DNA from 2 places in the Kitasatospora sp. NPDC001175 genome. Region 1 is predicted to be linked to the other one. Evidence: riboswitches for the same ligand, from Rfam matches in the RefSeq annotation. Region 1 holds a riboswitch; the other holds the start of a gene.
What was found. A riboswitch is a leader RNA that binds a small molecule or an ion and turns the genes downstream of it on or off. The one in region 1 is predicted to bind S-adenosylmethionine.
Positions count from the first base shown of each region.

Region 1 (9,598 bases):
CGTGGTGGGTCTGCTGCTCGTACAGGCTGATCGGGCAGCCGACGTGGGTGCAGATCTTGGAGTAGGCGAGTACGCCCTCGAAGCCGAGCTCGCGGGACTTGGCGTCCTTGATGTCCTCCGGAGCGATCCGGACGATCATCAGGGCGTCCTTGGCGATGCGCTGCTGGAAGTCCTCGTCGGACTCCTCCAGGCCCTCCGGCTTGGCGAAGGTCAGCGAGCCGACGACGATGTCCTCGGCCTTCATCGGCTGGTTGGTGTTCATGTTGATCAGCTGGATCGGCTTGGCCGGGGTGGCCTCGTTCCAGTTGGTGTGGTCCAGCTTCTTCTCGGGCAGCGGGCCGAGGTCGCGCAGCAGGACGACGCCGGAGAGCGGCACCAGGGCCATCGAGCCGATGAGCGTGTTCCGCAGCAGCTTGCGGCGGCCGAAGCCGGACTCCGCGGCGCCGGTCTTGAACTGCTCGATGACGTCGTTGCGGACCTCGTCGTCGGCCTCGATCGCGTGGCGCTCGGCGGGCATCTCGACGTCCGACATCAGGGTGCGGGCCCAGTGGACCGCGCCCGCGCCGATGCAGAACAGCGCCACACCCAGGGTCAGACCCAGCGCGAAGTTCAGCGCGCTGATGTGGCCCAGCGGGAAGACGTAGATGATCTTGTCGATCGGGAAGATCACGTACGAGGCGATGAAGCCGATCGTGGCCAGCATCGACACGATGAACATCAGCGAGACCTGGCGCTCGGCGCGCTTGGCGGCCCGCTCGTCGATGTCGGTACGACGGGGCTCGTGGGCCGGCAGGCCCGGGTCGGCGAACGGGTCGCCGTGCTCGGCGACCTCGTGGCCGTGGGAGGCGTCCTGCGCCTCCGGCAGCTTCTCTTCAGGAATGTCGTGGCTCATGACTTCTTGGCCTTGGTGGTGTGGGCGGCGACCCAGATCGCGACCGCGATGAGGGCACCGAGACCGAAGATCCAGCCGAACAGACCCTCGGTCACCGGACCGAGGCTGCCCAGGGCGAGACCACCGGGGTTGGGCTCCTCATTGGTGGTGTGGCGGACGAAGGCCACGATCTGCTTCTTCTGCTCCTCCGGCATGGTGGTGTCGGGGAACGACGGCATGTTCTGCGGGCCGGTCTGCATGGCCTCGTAGATGTGCTTCGCGTCGACGCCCTCCAGCGAGGGGGCGAACTTACCGTTGGTCAGGGCGCCACCCTGGCCGGCGAAGTTGTGGCACTGGGCGCAGTTGGTGCGGAACAGCTCGCCACCCTTGGCCACGTCCTTCGGGTCCGTGGACGAGTACTGGTCCTTGGTCGGGGCGACCGGGCCGGGGCCGAGCGAGGCCACGAAGGCGGCCAGCTGGTCGATCTCGGCCTGGCTGTAGACGACCTTCTTGCGCGGGACCTGGGCACCCGGCTGCTGCGCGGGCATGCGGCCGGTGCCGACCTGGAAGTCGACCGCGGCGGATCCGACGCCGACCAGGCTCGGGCCGTCGGAGGAGCCCTGGCCGTTCAGGCCGTGGCAGGAGGAGCAGCCCACGGCGAAGAGCTTCTTGCCCTCATCGATCGCGAGCGACTGCGCCGAGGTGTCGGCCTGCGCCTTCTCGGCGGGGGCGAACGCGGCGTACAGCCCCCCGGTGGCCGCCAGGGCGAGAAGTAGGACGACCAGCGCCGCCAATGGGTGGCGCCGTCGTGCGGAGAGCTTTTTCACGGAATAACCCCGGTGTCAGGATCTGGTCGTCGGCTGGTGGGCGTGCCCGGCGGCGCGGTCTGCTCTGGGCCGGCTTCGGGACGCGCGTTCAGGTCGGAGCGGCACGGCCCGCTGACGGGCGAGCGCTGTCTCCGACCGGCGGCCAGCGACCTGATCAGCTGGTTACTTGATCAGGTAGATGGTCGCGAACAGGCCGATCCACACGACGTCGACGAAGTGCCAGTAGTACGACACCACGATCGCGGCGGTGGCCTGCTCGTGCGTGAACCGCTTGGCTGCGTAGGTCCGTCCCAGGACCAGCAGGAAGGCGATCAGACCACCCGTCACATGCAGGCCGTGGAAGCCGGTGGTCAGGTAGAACACCGTGCCGTACGGGTCGGAGGACAGCGAGAGGCCGTCCTTCTTGACCAGTTCGGTGTACTCGAAGATCTGGCCGCCGATGAAGATCGCGCCCATCACGAAGGTGATGGTGAACCACGTGCGGAGCTTCTTCACGTCACCGCGCTCGGCCGCGAAGACGCCGAGCTGGCAGGTGAGGGAGGAGAGCACCAGGATCGTGGTGTTCACCGAGGAGAAGGGCACGTTGAGGGCGTGCGCCTTCTCGGTCCAGAACTCTGCGCCCTTGACCGAACGGAGGGTGAAGTACATCGCGAACAGGGCCGCGAAGAACATCAGCTCCGAGCTCAGCCAGACGATGGTTCCGACGCTGACGAGGTTCGGCCTGTTGACCGCTCCGTGCGCGTGTCCGGTTTCTGTTGCTGTTGCTGTCGCCACGACGGACATTATGTCGGTCCCTTATTCCGTCTTCACGCCGGGGGTCTCCCTTCGGAGTGTCCGGTGCGTGCGGTATGCGCAGTTGGGCTCCAGCGGGGTGTCCGGCAGTGGGCCGGGTGTAGCGATGTCCGTTTTCTGATGGTTCTTCGGGCTGGTCGGAGCCGGTTCGGGGGCCGCCCGGCCGATGACGGCACTCCTGTGCTCCGCGTGTCGCTACCGCGCGAGCCGGTCCGCATGGGCTAGGGCCTCCGCCGTCCGGGTGGTGTGACGACAACGGGTGACGGCCCGTCCTCCGGGTGGGTGAGGCCCGCGCGTGGTGCCTTGAGCGAGATCGCGCCAGGGGCTCACCTCGGGGGGTGGGCGGGAGTAGCATCCGGAAGTAGACGTGGTCCGGATCACACTGGACTCGTCGGAGCAGACGTTATAGAGGACGAGCCCCCGGGAGCAGGCCCCATGGCGCACACGACCGACGAGACGCTCACCGTTCTGGTCTACAGCGACGACCGCAACACCCGGGAGCAGGTGACTCTCGCGCTCGGCCGGCGGCCCGCCGCTGATCTGCCGGAACTGCGCTATCTGGAGTGCGCGACGGTGCCCGCGGTGCTGCGGGCGCTGGAGCGCGGCGGGATCGACCTCTGCATCCTGGACGGCGAGGCCGTCCCGGCCGGCGGGCTCGGAGTGGCCCGGCAGATCAAGGACGAGATCTACGGCTGCCCGCCCGTGCTGGCGCTGATCGGCCGGCCGCAGGACTCCTGGCTGGCGGCCTGGAGCCGGGCGGACGCCGCGATCTCGCAGCCCGTCGACCCGGTGGCACTCGCCAAGGCGGTCGCCGCACTGCTCCGGGCCCGGCTCGAGGCGCGGACGCCCACCCGCCACTGATCTCCGGGGCGGGGCGTCTCAGCGGGGCGTCTCAGTAGAAGAGAAGACAACGGCACGGGTGCCCGCCCGGTCGATAGGCTGGCTCCATTCCTTTCGGTGAACACGAGAGCTGGAGTCAGCCATGGTGAACGTGAACCCTGCGAACGGCGGTATCGACCCCGCGCAGGTGATCCGCACCTGGCCGGATCTCCTGAGCACCCTGCTGTCGGGCATCGACCTCGCCCAGGCGGACGCGGCCTGGGCGATGGACCGGATCATGAGCGGTGAGGCGACCCCGGTGCAGGTGGCCGGGTTCATGGTCGCGCTGCGGGCCAAGGGCGAGACGGTGGACGAGATCACCGGTCTGGTCGAGTCGATGTACGCGCACGCCGAGCCGCTGCACATCCCCGGGCCCGCGGTGGACATCGTCGGTACCGGCGGCGACCGGGCCAAGACCGTCAACATCTCCACCATGTCCGCGATCGTGGCGGCGGCCGCCGGTGCGAAGGTGATCAAGCACGGCAACCGGGCGGCCTCCTCCGCCAGCGGTTCCTCCGACGTCCTGGAGCGGCTCGGCGTCAGTCTCGACCTCAGCACCCGCCGGGTGGCCGAGGTGGCCGAGGAGGTCGGCCTGACGTTCTGCTTCGCCGCCAAGTTCCACCCGGCGATGCGGCACGCGGCCCCGGCCCGGCGCGACCTCGGGGTGCCGACCGCCTTCAACATCCTCGGGCCGCTCACCAACCCGGCCCGGGTCACCGCGCACGCGATCGGCTGCTTCGACACCCGCCTGGCCGGGCTGATCGCGGGAGTGCTGGCCCGGCGGGGCGCCCGCGCGCTGGTCTTCCGGGGTGACGACGGCCTGGACGAGCTGACCATCTCGACCACCTCGTACGTGTGGATCGTGAAGGACGGTCAGATCGTCGAGACCTCCTTCGACCCGCGCGAGGTCGGCATCGAGCCGGTCGGCATCGAGGCGCTGCGCGGTGCCGACGCCGAGTACAACGCCGGTGTCGCGCGCCGGGTGCTGGGCGGTGAGCGCGGTCCGGTACGGGACGCCGTCCTGCTCAACACCGCTGCCGCGCTGGTGGCGCTGGACCTGACGGACGCGCCGCTGGCCGACCAGCTGCGGGCCGGGATGCAGCGGGCGGCGGCCGCCATCGACTCGGGTGCCGCGCAGGACGTCCTCAAGCGGTGGGCCGAGGCGACGGCACGCGCGTAGCCTCGCCGGTTCCGAGGGGAGGCGCGCGTCACGGGAGGTGGCGGGCCGCACCCGCATCCGGCGGGTGCGGCCCGCCGACCCGTCAGGTCCGGTGGTCCGGCAGGCAGGCCCGGCCGCTGCTCGGCGCGGTTTCGCGCGCCCGGCGCCCGGGCTTCTGCGGGTCTGGAGAGGGCCGTCCGGAGTGTGGGATGTCGTTTGACCGTCCTTCGGGGCTGGCCTAGAGTCCAGCGCAGGTCATGAGTGACAGCGTCAAGCCCCAGCTGGCTGTCCGGCAACCCTCCGTCCGTGGCGGGGTGCCCTGGGTGAGGACCGGGCTGCGTGGCGATCCGTCCGCGCGGCAAGCGCGGACGCCCGGTGTATCTGCATTCCCGGGGTCCCCGGCCCCAGAGGAGTGCATTCCCATGTCCGCTCACCAGTCGCCCGCTGCCGCCCCTTCGACGGCGGGCACCCTTTCGGATGACGGTGCCCCGCTCGCCGTCCTCGGCCACGACGTCCAGGTCCCGCTGGTCAGCGGTGAGAAGGTCGGGTACGCCGCGCTGGACTACGCGGCCAGTGCCCCGGCGCTCCAGCGGGTCTGGGACGACGTCGCCGCCTACGCCCCGTACTACGGCAGTGTGCACCGCGGCGCCGGGTACCTCTCGCAGCTGTCCACCGACCTGTTCGAGCAGAGCCGCCGTACCGTCGCGGACTTCCTGGACCTGCGCGAGGGCGACCAGGCGGTGTTCACCCGGTCCACCACCGACTCGCTCAACCTGCTGGCCGGGGTGGTTCCGGCGGGCACCCGGGTCTTCGCCTTCGAGACCGAGCACCACGCCTCGCTGCTGCCGTGGCGCCGCCACGGCCTGACGGTCGGCTACCTGCGTGCCCCGCGCTCGTGCGCCGAGGCGGTCGCCGCGCTGGAGGCAGCGCTCGCCGCGCACCCCGAAGGCCCGCGGCTGCTCTGTGTGACCGGTGCCTCGAACGTCACCGGGGAGCTGTGGCCGGTCGCCGAGTTGACCGAGGTCGCCCACCGGCACGGTGCCCGGGTCGTGCTGGACGCCGCGCAGCTGGCTCCGCACCACCGGGTCTCCGTCCGCGAGCTGGACGTCGACTGGATCGCCTTCTCCGGCCACAAGCTGTACGCCCCGTTCGGCGCGGGCGTGCTCGCCGGGCGCGGCGACTGGCTGGACGCGGCCGAGCCGTACCTGGCCGGCGGCGGCGCCAGCCGTACGGTGGCCCGGGAGGCGGACGGGTCGGTGGTCGTCGAGTGGCACCGGGGGCCCGCCCGGCACGAGGCGGGGTCGCCCAACGTGATCGGCGCCTACGCCATCGCCTCGGCCTGCCGGGCGCTGACCGAGGCCGGCTTCGACGCACTGGAGGCCCGGGAGCAGCGGCTGGTCGAGCGGCTCAAGGCCGGGCTGGCCGAGATCCCCGAGGTCAGGGTGCTCAGCCTGTTCGGTGCGGACTCCGCGCGGGTGGGGGTGCTCTCGTTCGTGGTGCGGGGCTGGAACAGCTCGCACTTCGCGGCGGCGCTCTCCGCCGAGTACGGGATCGGGGTGCGGGACGGTCTGTTCTGCGCGCACCCGCTGGTCCGTACGCTGCTCGGCGGTGAGGACGCGGCTCCCTCGGAGTGCGGCGCCCCCGAGCCGTCGCTGCCCGGCGAGCGCAGCCTGAACGCGATCCGGGTCAGCTTCGGCGCCGGGACGCCCGACGAGCACCTGGACCGCTTCCTGGCGGCCGTCCGCGAGCTGGTCACGGACGGCGCGCGGTGGACCTACCGGAGCGAGGGCGGGCGCTGCGTGGCGGACACCCGGCGCGAGCGGGCGTAGCGGGCGGCGCCGGGCTACTCGTCGAGGCCCAGGGCGAAGGCGGCCTCCAGGTCGTGCTGGGAGTAGGTGCGGAAGGCGATCTGGGTCTGGGTGTCCAGCACTCCGGGGACCTTGTTGAGCTTGCCGGGGATCACCGCGGCCAGATCGTCGTGCCGCCGCACCCGCACCATCGCCACCAGGTTGTAGCCGCCGGTCACCGAGTACACCTCGCTGACGCCCTCAAGGGCGGCGATGGCCTCGGCGATCTCGGGGATCCGGTCGACGCTGGTCTTGATGAGAACGATCGCGGTGATCACTCGTCGGCTCCTGTCCGTGGGGAGGGGGCCAGCGTATCGGGGCGGGCCAGGGTCACTGCCCAGGTAGCCAGGTAGCCGGTGGCGAAGCCGATCACGTGCACCAGGTAGGCGACCTCGGTGCCGCCCGTGTGCACCGACCACCACTGCAGCGCGAACCACAGTCCGAGCACCAGCCAGGCGGGGAACCGCAGCGGCAGGAAGAACAGCAGCGGTACCAGCGCGGTGACCCGGGCTCTCGGGTAGAGCCGCAGATAGGCGCCGAGCACTCCGGAGATCGCGCCCGAGGCGCCGACCAGCGCGCGCACCGCCTCCGGCGAGTGCGCCTGGGCAGCTGCGTAGCCGTAGGTGGCCAGCGCGCCGACGGCGAGGTAGCCGAGCAGGAAGCGGAACCGGCCGAAGCGCTCCTCGACGCCGGGGCCGAAGACGAAGAGGAAGAGCATGTTGCCGAGCAGGTGCAGCCATCCGGCGTGGATGAAGAAGGAGGTGAGCACCGAGAGGGCGGGGATCTTGCCCGGGGTCGGGGAGAGCCGGCAGCCGGGAACGGCCGGCGGCAGGGTGGCCAGCTGGGCGGCGGTCAGCGGGCGGTTGGCGACCAGTTCGGCGGGCACCGCGCCCCAGCGCTGCTCGTAGCGCTGTTCGGCGCAGATCCGGTTCGGGCCGGTGCCGTAGCCCGGACTGAGGCCGAGGCTGGGGCCGACCAGCAGCAGCACCGCGCTGGCCGCGATCAGGGCGAGGGTGACCACCGGGGCTCTGGGGGGCGGGATGCCGTCCTGGGTGGCGAGGTGGTCGAGGACGGGAGTCGCCATGGAGACGAGCATTCCTCGGGTGGTCTCGGACGGCACCGAGGTGTACTGCGTGTGGACTAGCCACCGGGCGAAGTCGGGGAGGTCCGTACCGGTGGCGGGCCGGGTGGGGGCAGGCAATAGGCTTGGGCCGCCGTACCGCACCAGCCACCGCAGCCGACCCGGGCGACAGCCGAGGGAGCTCACGAGAGATGAGGACCGCGCCGATGAGCATCGCCGCCCCCACTGCCGAGACCCGCTGGCGCTGCACCCTCTGCGGCAACCTGACCCGCTTCGACGTGACCCGCTCGGCGAAGGTCGTCGAGTACCTGCACTTCGACCTGGCGGGCGAGTCCAAGGTGGAGGAGACCGAGGTGCTGGCCGAGACCATCGAGTCGGTGCGCTGCCGCTGGTGCAACGCCGTGGACCAGGTCGAGCTGGTGGCCCGTCCCGGTGCCGAGGAGCAGCAGGACATCTGACGTCCGACGGCCCCGTCCCGGCATCGATCGCCCTGCGCGCGGCCCGGGCGGGGCCGCTGTCCCATGGGCCGGGTCCTGCCGCCCCCGGTGTGTGACGGGGTCCCGGGAGGGGCACGGTACACGGGACAATTGCAGAGAGCAGTGGGTTTGAGGGCAGCGGCAAGGGGCCGTAGGGGACCCGCAGAGCAGGATCGGAGCCGAGGACGTGGTGGACACAGCGAGGGGGCCGGCCGAGCCGCAGGGGCGTGGGCCCGCTGTGGACCAGGCCGGCGCCGTCCCGGTGGCCGGTGCCGCTCCCGGTCCCGAGACCGAGACGGCGGCGGTCGAGGTACCGGCGGTCGAGACCGAGCCCGCTGAGGCCGAGCAGACCGAGCCCGCTGAGGCCGAGCAGACCGAGCCCGCCGAGACCGAGCAGACCGAGCCCGCCGAGACCGAGCAGCTGGACCGGCCGTTGCCCGAGGGAGTGCGTCGCCGGGTGGTCGGGATCGCCGCCGACGCACTGGGCGGACTGTCGCAGGCCGATGTGCCCGGCTCGCTGCGCCAGTACGCGAAGTTCACCGCGGCCCGGCGGGCCAAGTACGCGGGCACGGCACTGGCCGCCGCCCTGGAGTCCGAGCCGCTGTTCCGGCTCCGGATAGCGGACCGGCTTCGGCTGGGCCAGCCCGATCTGGTCAAGGCGCTGGAGGCCGGGAGCGTGCCCGGCGCCGCCGACCCGATGGATGTCGCCGCCGCCGCGTATCTGCTGCGGCCGGCGGGCTGGGTGAGGCTGGTGGCCGAAGCCGGGGAGCAGGTGGAGCGGGCGGGCGCCGAGGGGGCCGCGGCGGAGGCCGCCCGGTTCGTGGAGAAGCTCCAGGAGGAGCTGGCCGAGGTACGGGCCCAGGGGCGGGCCGATCTGGACCGCCAGCGGGCCGACGCGGAGGGCGTCCGCAGGGAGGCGGAGTCGCTGCGCAAGCGGGTGCGCAGCCTGGAGAGCGACACCCGGCGGGCGCAGGCCGAGACACGCAAGATGCAGCTGGAGCTGGATGCGGCCCGGGCCGCCGCCGCCGCCGAGCGCAGCGCGGCGGAGGGTGAGGCACGGCGGCTGCGGCACCGGATCGCCGAGCTGGAGACGGCGGTTGAGGCCGGTCGCCGCTCGGCCAGGGAGGGGCGCAGCGTCGAGGACATGCGGTTGCGGCTGCTGCTGGACACCGTGCTGCACTCGGCGCAGGGTCTGCAGCGCGAGCTGGCGCTGCCGGTCTCGCAGATCCGTCCGGCCGATCTGGTGGACGCGGTGGTGCCCGGCTCGGCCTCGCCCAACGACGTGGCCCGGCGCGGGCTGGCGGAGGACGACCCGGCGCTGCTGGACCAGTTGCTGGCGATCCCTCAGGTGCACCTGGTGGTGGACGGCTACAACGTCACCAAGACCGGCTACCCGACGCTGCCGCTGGAGCAGCAGCGGATCCGGCTGCTCGGCGGGCTGGCGATGTTGGCGCAGCGGACCCAGGCGGAGGTCACCTGTGTGTTCGACGGGCAGGACCTCGACGTGCCGGTGATGATGGCGCCTCCGCGCGGCGTCCGGGTGCGGTTCAGCCGGACCGGGGAGACGGCGGACGAGCTGATCCGGCGTCTGGTCCGGGCCGAGCCGAAGGGGCGTCCGGTGGTGGTGGTCTCCGCCGACAAGGAGATCGCCGACGGGGTGCGGAAC
Region 1 covers NZ_JBSFJU010000094.1:8,315-17,912, reverse strand. The annotation lists gene qcrA (cytochrome bc1 complex Rieske iron-sulfur subunit) at 1-892, opposite strand, end outside; gene qcrC (cytochrome bc1 complex diheme cytochrome c subunit) at 889-1,698, opposite strand; gene ctaE (aa3-type cytochrome oxidase subunit III) at 1,861-2,481, opposite strand; gene ACWDAK_RS36810 (response regulator) at 2,926-3,351, shown strand; gene trpD (anthranilate phosphoribosyltransferase) at 3,473-4,549, shown strand; SAM riboswitch class IV at 4,782-4,899, shown strand; gene ACWDAK_RS36800 (aminotransferase class V-fold PLP-dependent enzyme) at 4,951-6,357, shown strand; gene ACWDAK_RS36795 (Lrp/AsnC family transcriptional regulator) at 6,372-6,653, opposite strand; gene ACWDAK_RS36790 (rhomboid family intramembrane serine protease) at 6,650-7,459, opposite strand; gene ACWDAK_RS36785 (hypothetical protein) at 7,663-7,914, shown strand; gene ACWDAK_RS36780 (NYN domain-containing protein) at 8,354-9,598, shown strand, end outside.

Region 2 (9,598 bases), on a different contig from region 1:
TCGCCCGGCGCGAAGCCGTCGCGGATCCGCAGCATCACCCGCAGCGGAATGGCGACGGTGGCCCGGATGGCGGCGAAGTCGGCCACCGAAGGGGCCAGTCCGTCGGCGGCCATGTCGGCGACCAGTTCGAGGCGGTCGGCACCGCCGGCCTCGGCAGCCCGGGCGTCCTGCGCCGTCAGTGCGATGACTTCGAAAATTGGTCTAGACATATCGTTACCTTGCCACACCCCGGGCCGGCGCCCAAGCCGGCGCGCGGGCCCCGCGTCGCGCGCCCGGCCCACCACATCCCGGGATGGGCCGGGCGGCGACGTCCGCCGAGGTCAGGCGGCTGCCGGCGGTTCGTCCTTCGCCCGTACGGCCTTGACGAGCCGGAGTGCGGCCAGCGGCAGTACCACCACGAACCCGACGGCCGCCAGCATGCCGATCGGACCCTCGAAGCCGTTCAGGAGGCTCAGCAGGTTGAAACTCACCAGCAACGGCAGCGCGCCGACGACCATCCCGGCCGGCCACAGCCGACGCCGGTGCACCGCCAGCAGGGGCAGGATGGCCAGCAGAAGCTGGAGCGGCCGCCAACTCGGGTCCCAGAACAGCGGGGTGTGCAGATAAGCCTGGCCGAACATGAGCAGCCAGGGCAGCACCGCACCCGCGAGCACCATCGGCAGCGTCCGGCGGGAACGGCCGCTGAGCAGGTCCGGCGGCGCCATCAGCAGCATGGCCAGCCACACCAGCGGCACGCTCACCACCCAGACGAGGCCGAGGAGGGAGGCGGAGAAGAGGGCCCTCCCCGCCAGCAGCGCCAGGCCGGGAACCGACGCCGCCACACCGGTCCAACGCGCCACGCCCCACCGCCCGGCGACGGCCGCCACCGCCGCCAGCGCCCAGGAGGCGACCAGGGCGAGCTGCCACGCATGCCCCTGGCCGCTCGACGACGGGTCGACCAGCCCGGAGAGGCAGAGCCAGAACCCGAGGCCGGCCCCCAGCACGAACGGCACCGCCTGTGCGACCACCTGTCCCGGTACACCACCGGAGACCAGCCCGGTCCGCACCCGCAGGCCGTGCCCGGCGATGCCGGCGAGTTCGCGCAGGCGCAGCAGCCGCCCACCGCCCACCGTCACCGACTCGTACACGGCGATGATCTCCTCACCGCGGTCGTCCCGGTACCACTCCGGGTACAGGCTCAACGCGGCCTTCAGCGAACGGTCCGTCATGCCGTCACCCCCCTCAGCCTCGGACGGGCGGTGGACAGTCGACGCTCCGCCTCCACGACCACGGCGCGCAGACGCTCGGTCTCGGCGCTCAGCGCCGCACGTCCGCCGTCGGTGAGCGCGTACGTGCGCCGGGCGCGCCCGTCCACCACCTCGTCACTGGCGACCTCGATCAGCCCCTGGCCCAGCAGACGGTCGAGAGCGCCGTAGAGGGTGCCGGTGCGCATCCTGACCCGGCCGTCGGAGATCGCGGCGACCTCCTGAATGAGGGCATAGCCGTGCCTGGGGGCATCGGCCAGCGCGGTGAGCAGGAGCAGTGTGGGCTCCTGCATGGATCGCTCTGTCATGCGACTACATATATCGGCGAACTGCATATGCTGTCCACCGGCACCAGCAACGCTCCTGACCGTTCGTCCGATCCGGCCGACGCACGGTCAGCCCGACCCGCCACAATGACGGCATGCCGACCGAGACCCACCCGCTGCTCAAGGACTGGAACGCGCTGCTGACCCGCTGCGGCGCCACCGCCGACCCCGCGCCGTACGGGCGCGACCTGCTGGAGCGCTGGGCCGAACCCCAGCGCCGGTACCACACCACGGCACACCTCGCCGCGGTGCTCGGCCACGTGGACGGGCTGGCCGGGCACGCCGAGGACCCGGACGCCGTCCGACTGGCGGCCTGGTTCCACGACGCGGTCTACCGGTCGGACCGGTCCGAGAACGAGGAGCGCAGCGCCCGGCTGGCCCTCCGCGCACTGCGCGATGCGGGCCTGGCCGAGGAGTTGACCGCCGAGGTGGCCCGGCTGGTCCGGCTCACCGTCACCCATCGCCCCGAGCCCGGGGACGGCAACGGCGAGGTGCTCTGCGACGCCGACCTGGCCGTGCTCGGCGGACCGCCCCAGGCGTACGCGGCGTACGCGGCAGCGGTACGCGAGGAGTACGGCTTCGTCCCCGAGGACGCCTTCCGGGCCGGACGGGCCGCCGTGCTGCGGCAGTTGCTCGATCTGCCCGCCCTCTACCGCACCCCTGAGGCCCGGGAGCGCTTCGACGCCCAGGCCCGGGTCAATCTGGCCGCCGAACTCGACACGCTCGGCGGGTCATAGGCGCGGCCCCACCGGCCATGGACGCGGCCGCGCGGTCAGCGGGCCATGGCCTTGCGCCGGCGCAGCCCGGCGGCGGTCAGCCGGACCACCAGCTCCTTGCTGCCGACCGGCTGCGCACCCAACCGCAGGGCGTCCTGGTAGCGGGCGGCCGGGATGTCGTAGTGGTCTCGCTCGAACGCGCGCTCGGGAGCGCCGAGTTCGCAGGCGAAGGCGTGCAGTTCCTCGTACGAGACGTCGCTGACCAGGTGCGACCAGAGCCTGCCGTGGCCCGGCCACACCGGGGGGTCGATGAGGATCACGTCAGCTGCCCGACCGGCGCCACCACGATGCCGTTCTTGCCGCAGACCCAGTGCGGCTCCGGCCCCAACTCGGGCTCCACACCGAGAGCGTGCGGGTCGCCCTCGGCGGCGCAGGCGGTGCACAGCGGCCAGCGCCCGTACGCCTCCAGCAGCGCGTCCTGCACGTCCTGCGCCAGCAGCCCGAGCACGAAATCCGTTCCGTCCGGCCACTGCTCCAGCCACCAGCGCCGGTGCGTCACGGCCTTCTCGACCATCGAGACGACCTCCGCCTCGGCCACGTCCCGGGCGGTGAGGTCGGCGAGGATCAGGGCGCGGGCGGCGTGCAGTGCGGTTTCGATCTCAGAGCTGGCCATACCCCGATTCTCCCGCAGCTTCCTTGGCCGTCGGGACGCCGTCCGTCTTCACAGGACGATCTCCGTGCCCAGGCTCTGATAGACGCCCACGCCTGGCGGCAGGCACTCGATCAGGGCCCGGTGGACCTCCTCGGCGATCATGTTGTGGTCCACACCGGGCGGAGGCACCAAGTGGATCTTCCCCTCGTCGATCTCGGCGCGCCAGCCCTCCGGGACGTCCAGCTCCCGCCAGGTGTTCAGCAGATAGTTCCAGTGCAGACCCGGCTCGACAGCCATCGCGGTCACCGCTGACCTCCCCCCTTCCTCGTGACGCTGATCGCACTCACCGTACGGGTCCTCAGAGCCGCCGAAACCGTCCATGCGCCCAGCGTCCCACGAACGGGTGACCGCTTCCGGGAACGCCGCGAGGGCGGCCTCCCCGCTGTGGGGAGACCGCCCTCGTGGACGATCAGAACTCGCCGATCCTCGGGGAGGATCAGAAGTCCATGTCACCGCCCGGCATGCCGCCGCCGGCCGGGGCAGCGGCCTTCTCCGGCTTGTCGGCGATGACGGCCTCGGTGGTCAGGAACAGCGCCGCGATGGACGCGGCGTTCTGCAGCGCGGAGCGGGTGACCTTGGCCGGGTCGATGATGCCCTCGGCGACCAGGTCGACGTACTCGTTGGTGGCCGCGTTCAGACCGTGGCCGGCGGGGAGGTTGCGCACCTTCTCCACCACGACGCCGCCCTCGAGGCCGGCGTTGGTCGCGATCTGCTTGATCGGGGCCTCCAGCGCGACGCGGACGATGTTGGCACCGGTGGCCTCGTCGCCGTCCAGCTCGAGCTTCTCGAACGCGACACCGGCCTGCAGCAGGGCGACGCCACCACCGGCGACGATGCCCTCCTCGACGGCGGCCTTGGCGTTGCGGACGGCGTCCTCGATGCGGTGCTTGCGCTCCTTGAGCTCGACCTCGGTCGCGGCACCGGCCTTGATGACGGCCACGCCGCCGGCCAGCTTGGCCAGGCGCTCCTGCAGCTTCTCGCGGTCGTAGTCCGAGTCGCTGTTCTCGATCTCGGCGCGGATCTGGTTCACGCGGCCCGCGACCTGCTCGCTGTCGCCGCCACCGTCGACGATGGTGGTCTCGTCCTTGGTGATGACGACCTTGCGGGCGGTGCCCAGGAGGTCCAGGCCCGCGTTCTCGAGCTTGAGGCCGACCTCCTCGGAGATGACGGTGCCACCGGTGAGGATGGCGATGTCGCCGAGCATGGCCTTGCGGCGGTCACCGAAGCCCGGGGCCTTGACGGCGACGGACTTGAAGGTGCCACGGATCTTGTTCACGACCAGGGTCGACAGGGCCTCGCCCTCGACGTCCTCGGCGATGATGACCAGCGGCTTGCCGGACTGCATGACCTTCTCCAGCAGCGGGAGCAGGTCCTTGACCGAGCCGATCTTGGAGTTGGCGATCAGGATGTACGGGTCCTCGAAGGACGCCTCCATCCGCTCCAGGTCGGTGGCGAAGTAGGCGGAGATGTAGCCCTTGTCGAAGCGCATGCCCTCGGTGAGCTCCAGCTCCAGGCCGAAGGTGTTGCTCTCCTCGACGGTGATGACGCCTTCCTTGCCGACCTTGTCCATGGCCTCGGCGATCAGCTCGCCGATCTGGGTGTCGGCGGCGGAGATGGAGGCGGTGGAGGCGATCTGCTCCTTGGTCTCCACGTCCTTGGCCTGGGCCAGCAGCTGGTCCGAGACGGCGGCGACGGCCTTCTCGATACCGCGCTTCAGGGCCATCGGGTTGGCGCCGGCGGCGACGTTGCGCAGACCCTCGCGAACCAGGGCCTGGGCCAGCACGGTGGCGGTGGTGGTGCCGTCACCCGCGACGTCGTCGGTCTTCTTGGCGACCTCCTTGACGAGCTCCGCGCCGATCTTCTCGTACGGGTCCTCGAGCTCGATCTCCTTGGCGATGGAGACACCGTCGTTGGTGATCGTGGGGGCGCCCCACTTCTTCTCAAGGACGACGTTGCGGCCCTTGGGGCCCAGCGTCACCTTGACTGCGTCGGCAAGCTGGTTCATGCCACGCTCAAGGCCGCGGCGAGCTTCCTCGTCAAACGCGATGATCTTGGCCATCGGAAGTGGTCCTCCAGGACACGGTCGACTGCTCGGACCAAGAGGTGCCCGCGACGGACGGCACCCAGGAGCGGGGGTCCTTTCCCCTGCCGCTCCCCGGAACCTCACCGACCCGGTCCGTTGTCACTCTCGAGCGGAGAGTGCTAACGCCAATGATTAGCACTCTGGGATACCGAGTGCAAGCCCAATGCGACAGTGTCGACCGGGAGTCGGCGATCACGAGCGGCCGCCGGTGTCCGGATCCGGACACCGGCGAAGACAGCAGTGGACCCGCACGACGGGGGTCGTACGGGTCCACTGCTCGAACAACGTTGTGAGCGCCAGCTCGTGACCGAGCCGAGGGCTCCGCAGGCCGGAAGGTCAGACCGCAGCGGCGCGGACCATGTCCGCCTGCGGGCCCTTCTGCCCCTGGGAGATCTCGAACTCGACCCGCTGGCCCTCTTCGAGGGTGCGGTAGCCGTCCATCTGGATCGCGCTGTAGTGGACGAACACGTCCGCACCACCGTCGACCGCGATGAAGCCGTAGCCCTTCTCCGCGTTGAACCACTTGACGGTGCCCTGAGCCATTCCGAACTCCCCTTGTGCTGTGCTGGCCCTTCACGGACCCGCAGGGTGCGGGCCCAGGCTGGTAGGCCGGCCCGAGGAAACCCCCCTGGGCGCAGCCGTGCACGCCGCAAACCTCCGCCGCCTCCCGGGAGTTGCCGGGCCGACGGGTGATTGCGTGCGACCGCCGCTGAATGTATCCGGACAGGTGCCCTCTGCAACAGGCCCAACTTCCGGGAATTCCATCCGGAAGTTTTCGGATACCGCGGGATGAAAGCGGCAGACCGTGCCTATTCCCGCCGGGCATAATGGACGAACGCTCGCAAATCGCCGGTGAATTTCTGACGTCGTCCTGACATCTTCTGCGGCAGACTGTCCAAGGTCCGTCTTAGCGGCCGGAAGAGCCCTGTGTATGCGATCGGCCGTCAGGGCGTCGGGGGCGGGCCCGCCGCGGGCCGCGTTCCCGGGGTTGGCCGGCGGGATGCATGCCGGTATCTGCGCACTTTACCGCCCCTTCGGGCCACCCTTTTCCACCGGCACGCCGAGAGCCGCCGACCGGCACGGAAATAGCCATTCCATGCCCGTCGACGGCTCCCGGTGTGCTAGTCCCGCGGCATCCGGAGCGGGTGCCGGCCGGTCAGCAGCCGCCGGCCACCGCGGGGATGACCGAGACGCTGGCGCCGTCCTTGATCTCGGTCTCCAGGCCCTCCGCGAAGCGCACGTCGTCGTCGTTGACGTAGACGTTGACGAAGCGGCGCAGCTTGCCCGCGTCGTCCAGGATGCGGGCGGCGATGCCGGGGTGGTTGGCGTCCAGGTCGGCGATGACGGCGGCCAGGGTCGCGCCCTGGGCGCTCACCTCGGCGGCACCGCCGGTGTAGGTGCGCAGGATGGTGGGGATGCGGACGGAAGCGCTCATGGTGCGAAGCTCCTAGGTGCGGTGGTGTCTTGGGGCCGGGAGGGAGCGGGCGGGCGTCAGACGGACGCCAGGCCCGCAGCGCGGAAGGAGTTAAGCGTCGGGCGGATGGTGGCGGTCAGTCCCGCGTCGGCCACCGCGTCCAGGGTCTTCAGACCGTCGCCGGTGTTGATCGCGACGGTCTCCTTCGACGGGTCCAGCCGACCGGTCTCGACCAGCTTCCTCAGCACGCCGACGGTCACCCCGCCCGCCGTCTCGGCGAAGATGCCCTCGGTCCGGGCCAGCAGCCTGATCGCGGCCACCACCTCGGCGTCGGTGACGTCCTCGACCGCGCCGCCGGTGCGGCGGGCGATGTCCAGCACGTACGGGCCGTCGGCCGGGTTGCCGATCGCCAGCGACTTGGCGATGGTGTCCGGCTTGACCGGGCGGATCACGTCGCGGCCCGCCTTGAAGGCCGCGGAGACCGGGGAGCAGCCCTCGGCCTGGGCGCCGAAGATCCGGTACGGCCGGTCCTCGACCAGACCGAGCCCGATCAGCTCCTGCAGGCCCTTGTCGATCTTGGTGAGCTGGGAGCCAGAGGCGACCGGGACGACGATCTGCTCCGGCAGCCGCCAGCCGAGCTGCTCGCAGATCTCGTACGCCAGGGTCTTGGAGCCCTCGCCGTAGTACGGACGGAGGTTGACGTTGACGAAGCCCCAGCCCGCACCGGCCGGGTCGCCGATCAGCTCGGAACAGAACCGGTTCACATCGTCGTAGTTGCCCTCGATGCCGACCAGTTCGCCGCCGTAGACACCGGCCATCACGACCTTGCCCCGCTCCAGGTCGTGCGGGATGAACACGCAGGACCTGAACCCGGCCCTGGCCGCCGCCGCACCCACCGCGCCGGCCAGGTTGCCGGTCGAAGAGCACGACAGGGTGGTGAAGTTGAAGGCTCGCGCCGCCTCGATGGCACAGGCGACCACCCGGTCCTTGAAGGAGTGGGTCGGGTTCCCGGAGTCGTCCTTGATGTGCAGCTGCGCGCTGAAGCCGAGTTCGCGGCCCAGGTTGTCGGCCTTGACCAGCGGGGTCCAGCCGGGGTTCAGGTTGGGCTTGCCGGCCACGTCGGCCGGGACGGGCAGCAGCGGGGCGTAGCGCCAGATGCTGGCCGGGCCGGCCTCGATCCGCCGGCGCAACTCCTCGGCACGGTACGACCCGAAGTCGTAGGCGATCTCCAGCGGGCCGAAGCACTCCAGGCAGGCGAAGCTCGGACCGAGCGGGAAGCGGGTGCCGCACTCGCGGCAGGACAGTGCGGCGGCGGGGCCGAGGTCGACGGTGGCGACGGGTACACGGGTAGCGGTAGCCATGATGGCGAGGCCTCTCTCCTCATCTTCCCCGTGGTGCGGTCGCGCCACGGGCCGGAATTGGCACCTGTCCCGCCGGGGCCTGTGCGACAGCCGGGCGAGAAGGTTGCCGGGACGTCGACGGGCCGTTCCCTCAGTCCCTCTGGATGAGCTCTGTGAAGTTGTGATCGCGCTGGTCACGCTGCTCGGCCGGCCCCGCGGTGCGAAGCCCCGGGCCGAGTTACGAAGACTGTAGCCGAAGGTGTCAAGCTCGAAGGGGAGCGTCCGACACACGAGATGAACCCGACAGTTTCCGCCCGAGCGCAAGGAGCGACACCGTGCCCGACCAGCCGACCCGCCGAGTCGAGGGGCGCGCCGATGCCGCAGTGCCGATCGGCGGCTGTGCCGCCCGCGACGGACGACAGGCGGCGAACGAGCACCGGGTTGAGGAGCGCCGGCACCGGATCGAAGCGCCCGGAGCCGAGCAGGCGGTGACCGCCCCCGAGGCCCTGCTGCCGGAGGTGGGGCGCTGGCTGCGCGAGCGCTCCTGGACGGCCGCCGACCGTCCCGTCGAGGCCCTGCTGGCGGCCAAGCGGGCGGCGGGCCGGGCGGGTACGGTCAGCGTGGTGCTGCCCGCGCTGGACGAGGAGCCGACGGTCGGCGAGATCGTCCGGACGATCCGGCGCGAACTGATGGAGCGGCTTGCGCTGGTCGACGAGCTGGTGGTGGTCGACTCCGGCTCGGTGGACCGGACGGCCGAACTCGCCGCCGCCGCCGGTGCCCGGGTGGTGCACCGCGACGACCTGCTGCCCCGGATACCCGCCGTCCCGGGCAAGGGCGAGGTGCTCTGGCGCTCGCTGCTGGCCACCTCCGGCGAGATCGTCTGTTTCATCGACGCCGACCTGCGCGAATTCGACCCGGTCTTCGTCTCCGGGATCATCGGGCCGCTGCTCACCGACCCCGGGATCCAGCTGGTCAAGGCGATGTACGACCGGCCGCTGGAGACCGCGGGTGCGGTGGTGCCGGCCGGCGGCGGACGGGTGACCGAGCTGGTCGCACGGCCGCTGCTCAACCTGCACTGGCCGCTGCTGGCCGGGTTCGTCCAGCCGCTGGGCGGGGAGTACGCGGCACGGCGTTCGCTGCTGGAGCGGCTGCACTTCCCGACCGGGTACGGGGTCGAACTGGGCCTGCTGGTGGACGCCCTGGACGAGGTCGGCCTGGACGCCCTGGCCCAGGTGGACGTCGGCGTCCGGCACCACCGACACCAGGACGGACAGGCCCTCGGCCGGATGGCGGCCACCATCTACCGCACCGCCCTGGAACGACTGGAGCGCACCCACCGCCTCAAGGCCGCGGACGACCTGGTCCACCCGCATCTCACCCAGTTCACCCGCGACCCGCTCGCCCGCGGCTTCGCCTCCCACACCCACCCGGTCGCGGCGTTGGAGCGACCCCCGATGCGGACGGTTCCCGAGTACACGGCGCGCCCCGCCGCCGGGTGAGGATCCGCGCGGGGTCGCCGCCGCGGTGTGTCGCCCGGGGTGCGCGTGGTTTGCAACCATTGCCGTCCGGCAAGGTTGAAGACGTGACTCCCCCTCTCGCGACGAGAGGGCTCCCACTTGGCCCCGTGGAACCTCACGGCGGCCGAGCCCTGACCGCTGCCCGTGGGCAGGTCACTGACTGTACGGGTCCGCAGCGCTCCCATCCACCGCGCACCGGGAGCCCATCCCTTCGGATGAATCCGCGGCCCTGAGAAGAGGACTGAT
Region 2 covers NZ_JBSFJU010000013.1:91,345-100,942, forward strand. The annotation lists gene ACWDAK_RS12670 (copper homeostasis protein CutC) at 1-209, opposite strand, end outside; gene ACWDAK_RS12675 (hypothetical protein) at 321-1,208, opposite strand; gene ACWDAK_RS12680 (PadR family transcriptional regulator) at 1,205-1,552, opposite strand; gene ACWDAK_RS12685 (HD domain-containing protein) at 1,666-2,307, shown strand; gene ACWDAK_RS12690 (DUF4031 domain-containing protein) at 2,343-2,606, opposite strand; gene ACWDAK_RS12695 (hypothetical protein) at 2,603-2,959, opposite strand; gene ACWDAK_RS12700 (hypothetical protein) at 3,008-3,244, opposite strand; gene groL (chaperonin GroEL) at 3,435-5,057, opposite strand; gene ACWDAK_RS12710 (cold-shock protein) at 5,418-5,624, opposite strand; gene ACWDAK_RS12715 (ubiquitin-like small modifier protein 1) at 6,238-6,516, opposite strand; gene thrC (threonine synthase) at 6,573-7,856, opposite strand; SAM riboswitch class I at 7,873-8,006, opposite strand; gene ACWDAK_RS12725 (glucosyl-3-phosphoglycerate synthase) at 8,342-9,334, shown strand; gene ACWDAK_RS12730 (alpha,alpha-trehalose-phosphate synthase (UDP-forming)) at 9,597-9,598, shown strand, end outside.
Region 2: linked by a shared signal. The riboswitch ahead of thrC (threonine synthase) and the one ahead of ACWDAK_RS36800 (aminotransferase class V-fold PLP-dependent enzyme) in region 1 are both predicted to bind S-adenosylmethionine.